One region of the Streptomyces sp. NPDC039609 genome, then DNA from elsewhere that is predicted to be linked to it. Evidence: riboswitches for the same ligand, from Rfam matches in the RefSeq annotation. Region 1 holds a riboswitch; the other holds the start of a gene.

Evidence for each region. Region 1 has a riboswitch for glycine ahead of gcvT (glycine cleavage system aminomethyltransferase GcvT). Riboswitches for the same ligand answer to the same signal wherever they lie in the genome.
Region 2: it holds a riboswitch for glycine, as region 1 does, so the genes downstream of both, gcvP (aminomethyl-transferring glycine dehydrogenase) here and gcvT (glycine cleavage system aminomethyltransferase GcvT) in region 1, are expected to answer to the same signal.

The regions. Positions count from the first base shown of each region.
Region 1 covers NZ_JBVIUJ010000009.1:276,060-279,456, forward strand. The annotation lists gene ACZ561_RS27255 (enhanced serine sensitivity protein SseB) at 1-483, opposite strand, end outside; gene ACZ561_RS27260 (AAA family ATPase) at 830-1,501, opposite strand; glycine riboswitch at 1,642-1,744, shown strand; gene gcvT (glycine cleavage system aminomethyltransferase GcvT) at 1,905-3,032, shown strand; gene gcvH (glycine cleavage system protein GcvH) at 3,110-3,397, shown strand, end outside.
Region 2 covers NZ_JBVIUJ010000001.1:9,486-12,882, forward strand. The annotation lists gene ACZ561_RS00055 (DNA polymerase IV) at 1-795, shown strand, start outside; gene ACZ561_RS00060 (PRC-barrel domain-containing protein) at 936-1,301, opposite strand; glycine riboswitch at 1,413-1,511, shown strand; gene gcvP (aminomethyl-transferring glycine dehydrogenase) at 1,692-3,397, shown strand, end outside.

The DNA of each region.
Region 1 (3,397 bases):
CTCGAACTCCGCGGACGCGGCGGCGAGGAAGTCGACGGGGTCGTCCTGCCAGTCGGGCTCGAAGAGCCGGACGCGGCCGCCGCTCGCGGGGCCGTCCAGCGGGCTGCGGCCGACCCGGCAGAGCTCGGCGACGGCGGGGGGAGGCAGCGGGGCGCCGACGGTGCCGCCGGGGTTCACGGCGATGCCGAGCTGCGGGGGGAGACCGCGGGCGAAGTCTCGGGCGGGGGCGACGGTGAAGGACATGTGACCGCCGACACAGGCCAGGAACTGCTGCTGGGAGCTGAAGACGGGGACGTACGGCAGTCCCTCGATCTCCATCGTGGGCAGATCGAGGTCCCGGCTCTCGGGGCTGCCGCCGTTGGGGAGGGGCACCCAGACGGGGCTCCGCCCGAGCACCTCGACGAGCCGGCCTCCGGCTGCGGGGTTGCCGAGCGAGGCGGCCAGCACCTCTTCGAGCTCATTGCCCGGCCATGTGACGTCCACGGTTCCCGGTTCCCCTTCTCGCGCCCTGGTCGCGTCTCGCACGCCCTGGTCGCGGCGCCCTCGGGGCAGAACCCTAACGCCGCCCTGGCGCCGCCGTGGCCAAAAGTGTACGGAGCACCCCGGTCCGGATGGACCGGAAACAGCTCGGCCGGTGCACCGCGCTCGGTCGGGGCGGTCCGCCGCGCTCGATCGGGGCGGTCCGCCGCAATCGCTCGGGGCGGTCCGCCGCAATCGCTCGGGGCGGTCCGCCGCAATCGCTCGGGGCAGTGCACCGCGCTCGCTCGGGCCGGTCCGCCACGCTCGCTCGAGCCGGTCCACCGCGCTCGCTCGGCCGGTGCGGGCGCCGTCAGTCCGTGGGACGGAAGGTGATTCTCCGCAGGGCGCCCGCCGCGTCCCTGTCGAGGAGGGTCGCCGAGGAGCAGCCCCTCGGCAGGCGGCCGGACTCGACGGAGCTCAGGAGCCGGCCGACGGCCCGGCGGTGCCGGGCGAAGGCGTATCCCGACACGCCTCGGCCACGCTCGCGCTGCCCCTCCCGCGCGGCGGCCGGGGTGACGTCCAGCAGGACCAGGTGCAGGGCGCCGCCACGGCGGCGGGCCTCGCGGGCGAGCCAGTTCCGCACCCAGGACTGGGTGCCGCAGTCGTGGACGACCACGCTCCGCCCGGAGCGCAGCGCCCGGCGCAGCCCGGCGTAGTGGGCGATACGGGCCAGCGGGCGGTAGACGGCGTACGGCAGGAAGCGGGGCAGCCGTCCCTCCCAGCGCTCGCGGGCGTCCTGCGAATCGATGCCCAGACCCCCCGCCGCGCGCCGCATGAGCGTCGACTTGCCGCTGCCGGGCAGGCCGGAGACCACGACGAGGTCACCGGCGGCGAAGGAGAGCACACGGGGGCCACGGCCGCCCCGCTCGCGCAGATCGCGCAGCAGAGGCACGGCGGAGCCGCGCCTGCGGGTCCTGGCCCGGGCGCGCGGGGACGGTATCCCCGTCCCTGTGGCGTAGGCGCCGGAGTGCTGGAACGTCATCGCTTCTCCCCCAGTCGGGTTCCCGGGAACCCTTGCCCACAAAGTGTAAAGAAGCGGTAATGAGACACAAGCGATTTGCCGATCAGACCCCTCGTGCAATGATGTGCGCGCCAAGCGCACACAACCTCATACCGGCCGCTCGAATCCGCGCGGGAGAGTCCCGGAACCACCACGGTGGGCCCCGGGCGCCGAAGGAGCAAGACCCTCCCTTGAATCTCTCAGGCCCCGTACCGCGTGGATGAGGCAGATCTGAAAAGCGAACCGCTCCGGCGTGCCCGGTGCGGCTCCACCCAAGGTGCAAGCCGAGGATGCTCTCGGTGAACCTCTCAGGTTCCATGACAGATGGGGAGGATCGTCCTCGTCCGTCATGATTTTTCTGCCCTGGGACCCGGGAGCCACACCCATGAGCACTGCCGCCCCCCGTCTGACCGCCCTCGATGCGCTGCATCGCTCCCTGGGCGCGACCATGACCGACTTCGCCGGCTGGGACATGCCGCTGCGCTACGGCAGCGAGCGCGACGAGCACAACGCCGTCCGCACCAAGGCGGGCCTCTTCGACCTCTCCCACATGGGTGAGATCACCGTCACCGGCCCGCAGGCCGTCGAGCTCCTCGACTTCGCGCTGGTCGGCAACATCTCCACGGTCGGTGTGGGCCGCGCCCGCTACACGATGATCTGCCAGGAGGACGGCGGCATCCTCGACGACCTGATCGTGTACCGCCTCGGCGAGACGGAGTACATGGTCGTCGCCAACGCCTCCAACGCGCAGATCGTCCTCGACGCGCTGACCGAGCGCGCGGCCGGCTTCGACGCCGAGGTGCGGGACGACCGTGACGCGTACGCCCTGATCGCCGTCCAGGGCCCGGAGTCTCCCGGCATCCTGAAGTCGCTCACCGACGCCGACCTGGACGGTCTGAAGTACTACGCCGGCCTCCCGGGCACGGTCGCCGGGGTCCCCGCGCTGATCGCCCGTACCGGCTACACCGGCGAGGACGGCTTCGAGCTGTTCCTGAAGCCCGAGCACGCCGAGGGCGTCTGGAAGGCGCTGACCGAGGCGGGCGCTCCGGTCGGCCTGATCCCGTGCGGCCTGTCCTGCCGTGACACGCTCCGCCTGGAGGCGGGGATGCCGCTGTACGGGCACGAGCTGACCACCTCCCTCACCCCGTTCGACGCGGGCCTCGGCCGGGTCGTGAAGTTCGAGAAGACGACCAACGACGGCGTCTTCGTCGGCCGCAAGGCGCTGGAGGCCGCCGCCGAGCGTGCCGCCTCCAACCCGCCGCGCAAGCTCGTCGGCCTGATCGCCGAGGGCCGCCGCGTCCCGCGCGCCGGCTTCTCCGTCGTCGCGAACGGCGAGGTCGTCGGCGAGGTCACCTCCGGTGCCCCGTCCCCCACCCTCGGAAAGCCGATCGCCATGGCGTACGTGGACGCGGCGCACGCCGAGCCCGGCACGCAGGGTGTAGGTGTGGACATCCGCGGCACCCACGAGCCGTACGAGGTCGTGGCGCTGCCGTTCTACAAGCGCCAGAAGTGACGCATCCGTCTCGCTCCGCGTCTCACCCCGCAAGACCCACGTTCATCAGCACTCCCTCGATCCAGGAGAATCAGGTCATGAGCAACCCCCAGCAGCTGCGCTACACCAAGGAGCACGAGTGGCTGTCGGCCGCCGAGGACGGCGTCGCGACGGTCGGCATCACGGAGTTCGCGGCCAACGCGCTCGGTGACGTCGTCTACGCCCAGCTCCCGGAGGTCGGTGACACGGTGACCGCGGGCGAGACCTGCGGTGAGCTCGAGTCGACCAAGTCCGTCAGCGACCTGTACTCCCCGGTCACCGGTGAGGTCGTGGCGGCCAACCAGGACGTGGTGGACGACCCGTCGCTGGTGAACACCGCTCCGTTC
Region 2 (3,397 bases), on a different contig from region 1:
GGGATGACGACGGTGTCGGACCTGGCGGAAGCGGGCGAGGACGAGCTTGTACGGCTCCTTGGGCGGGCGCACGGGGCCTCCCTGTACCTGATGGCCCAGGGGTACGACGATCGGCCCGTGGTGGCCGAGAGGGACACGAAGTCGGTGTCGGTGGAGGACACCTTCGACGTGGACCTGCACGACCGGGTACGGATCCGGATCGAGGTGGAGCGGCTGGCCGAGCGGTGCGTGGGGAGGCTGCGGGGCTCGGGCCACTCGGGGCGGACGATCGTGCTGAAGGTGCGGCGGTTCGACTTCTCGACGCTGACGCGTTCCGAGACGCTGCGGGGACCGACGGACGACCCCGTGGTGGTGCGGGAGGCCGCGGGGCGGTTGCTCGAGGGGGTGGACACGACGGGCGGGGTCCGGTTGCTGGGGGTGGGGGTGAGTGGGCTCGCGGACTACACCCAGGAGGATCTGTTCGCCCAGGCGGCGGAGGCGGAGGCCGAGGCGGCGGGGCCGGTGGAGCGGTCCGAGGAAGCGTCATCCATGGAGGCCGCCCCTGAGTCGGCTGCGCCCGCCGAGCGGCGGTGGTCGCCCGGGCACGATGTACGGCATGCGGTGTACGGCGCCGGGTGGGTGCAGGGAAGCGGGGTGGGGCGCGTCACCGTGCGCTTCGAGGAGCCCGGCTCGGCGCCCGGCCGTGTGCGGACGTTTCTCGTGGACGACCCGGAGCTGGAGGCGGGGGAGCCGCTGCCGCTGGTGGGGGTCGAGCCCGGCCTCCGGCCCAGCTTGTCGCTCCCACCCTCCCCCTGAGCTTCGCCAGGGGGCACCCCCGTCTCTCTTGGCTCGCCGGGGCGACGGAGATTCCGGTCCCCCGTGGGTCTGCCGAGCCCCCGACGGCTGCCGGAGGGTGTGCGGGCGTGCCTGCTCCCGGTCCGGCGGACCGGGAGCCGTCAGGTCTCCTCCTGGCCCGCCAGACGGCCGAAGTCGCGGTCCGGGGGTGGTGGCGGGAGGGAGATGTTGTAGTGGCGGTAGAGCTGGAGCTCCTGCTCGGGGGAGAGGTGGCGGCCCACGCCGAAGTCCGGGGCGTCCTTGATCAGGGACCGGTCGTACGGGATGTGGAGGCCGTCCTTGGCCAGCTCGCTCGGCTCCAGGGGGACGAAGGCGTCCCGGCTGAAGAGGCCGGTGCGGACCGCGGCCCACTCCGGGACTCCGGTCGCGTCGTCCAGGTACACCTCGTCCACGGTGCCGATCTTGTGCCCCTCGCGGTCGTACGCCTTGCGGCCGATCAGGCTGCGCGGATCGATGTCGGTCTGCACGGTCCCTCCAACAGGTCGCAACTGCTCTAAGACTACGAAAGTGCACATCTGGGATGTCGGCCACTTGAGCGATGGCTCCGGGAACCTCGCTGGTAGGCTGGCTGTGGCTGTCGACCCTGTGCGGGAGAGTCCTCCGGAGAAACCTTTCGGAGGCGCCGAAGGAGCAAATCCTCCCCGGAATCTCTCAGGCCCCTGTACCGCACGGACGAGGTCACTCTGGAAAGCAGGGCGGACGTCCGACGGCATCCGCTCTCACCGACGGTGAAAGCCGGCGAGCCCCTTTGGCGTGCCGGTGAAACTCTCAGGTTGAGATGACAGAGGGGGAGGCCGTCCGGGCACCCGCGCCGTTGGTGCCCCTCGCAGGTCGTGACGACCAGGAGGCCTCCGTACATGACCGCCAACCGCATTCCGCTCTCCGAACTCGAACAGGGCATCCCGTTCGAGCAGCGGCACATCGGGCCCGACGCCGAAGCACGGGCCAAGATGCTCGCGCAGGTCGGCTACGGCTCCCTCGACGAGCTCACGGCCGCCGCCGTGCCGGACGTGATCAAGAACGCCGAGGCGCTCGGTCTGCCCTCGGCCCGTACCGAGGCCGAGGTCCTCGCCGAGCTGCGTGAGCTCGCCGACCGCAACCAGGTCCTCGCCCCGATGATCGGCCTGGGTTACTACGGCACCTTCACCCCGCCGGTGATCCTCCGCAACGTCATGGAGAACCCGGCCTGGTACACGGCGTACACGCCCTACCAGCCGGAGATCTCGCAGGGCCGTCTGGAGGCGCTGCTCAACTTCCAGACCATGGTCGCCGACCTCACCGGTCTGCCCACCTCCGGTGCCTCCCTGCTCGACGAGGGCACCGCGGCCGCCGAGGCCATGGCGCTCTCCCGCCGCGTCGGCAAGGTCAGGAACGGTGTCTTCCTCGTCGACGCCGACGCCCTGCCGCAGACCATCGCCGTCATCGAGACCCGCGCCGAGCCGACCGGTGTCGAGGTCGTCGTCGCGGACCTGTCCGAGGGCATCCCCGCCGAGCTCGCCGAGCGCGGTGTCTTCGGGGTGCTCATCCAGTACCCGGGCGCTTCCGGTGCCGTCCGCGACATCAAGCCGCTGATCGACGCCGCCCACGAGCTCGGCGCCATCGTCACCGTCGCCGCCGACCTGCTCGCGCTGACCCTGCTGACCTCGCCGGGCGCGCTCGGTGCCGACATCGCCGTCGGTACCACCCAGCGCTTCGGCGTCCCGATGGGCTTCGGTGGTCCGCACGCCGGCTACATGGCCGTCCAGGACAAGCACGCCCGCTCGCTCCCCGGCCGCCTCGTCGGTGTCTCCGTCGACGCCGACGGCAACCGGGCGTACCGCCTGGCGCTGCAGACCCGTGAGCAGCACATCCGCCGCGAGAAGGCCACCAGCAACATCTGCACCGCGCAGGTGCTGCTCGCCGTCATGGCCGGCATGTACGCCGTCTACCACGGCCCCGACGGTCTCAAGGGCATCGCCCAGCGCACCCACCGGTACGCGGCGATCCTCGCCCAGGGCCTGAAGGCCGGCGGTGTCGAGGTCGTCCACGGCGACTTCTTCGACACCCTCACCGTCCGCGTGCCCGGCAAGGCCGCCGAGGCCGTCGCCGCCGCACGCGAGACCGGCGTCAACCTGTACCTCGTCGACGCCGACCATGTGTCGATCTCCTGCGACGAGACCACCGGGCGCGCCCAGCTCGCCGCCGTGTGGGCCGCCTTCGGTGTCGACGCCGACATCGACGCCCTGGACGCCGCCACCGAGGACGCGCTGCCCGCCGAGCTCCTGCGCTCGGACACGTACATGACCCACCCGGTCTTCCACGCGCACCGCTCCGAGACGTCGATGCTGCGCTACCTGCGCAAGCTCGCCGACCGCGACTACGCGCTCGACCGCGGCATGATCCCGCTCGGCTCCTGCACCATGAAGCTGAACGCGACCACCGAGATGGAGCCGGTCACCTGGCCCGAGTTCGGGCAGATCCACCCCTTCGCCCCCATCGAGCAGGCGCAGGGCTACCTCACGCTCATCACCGAGCTCGAGGAGCGTCTCGCCGAGGTCACCGGCTACGACAAGGTGTCGATCCA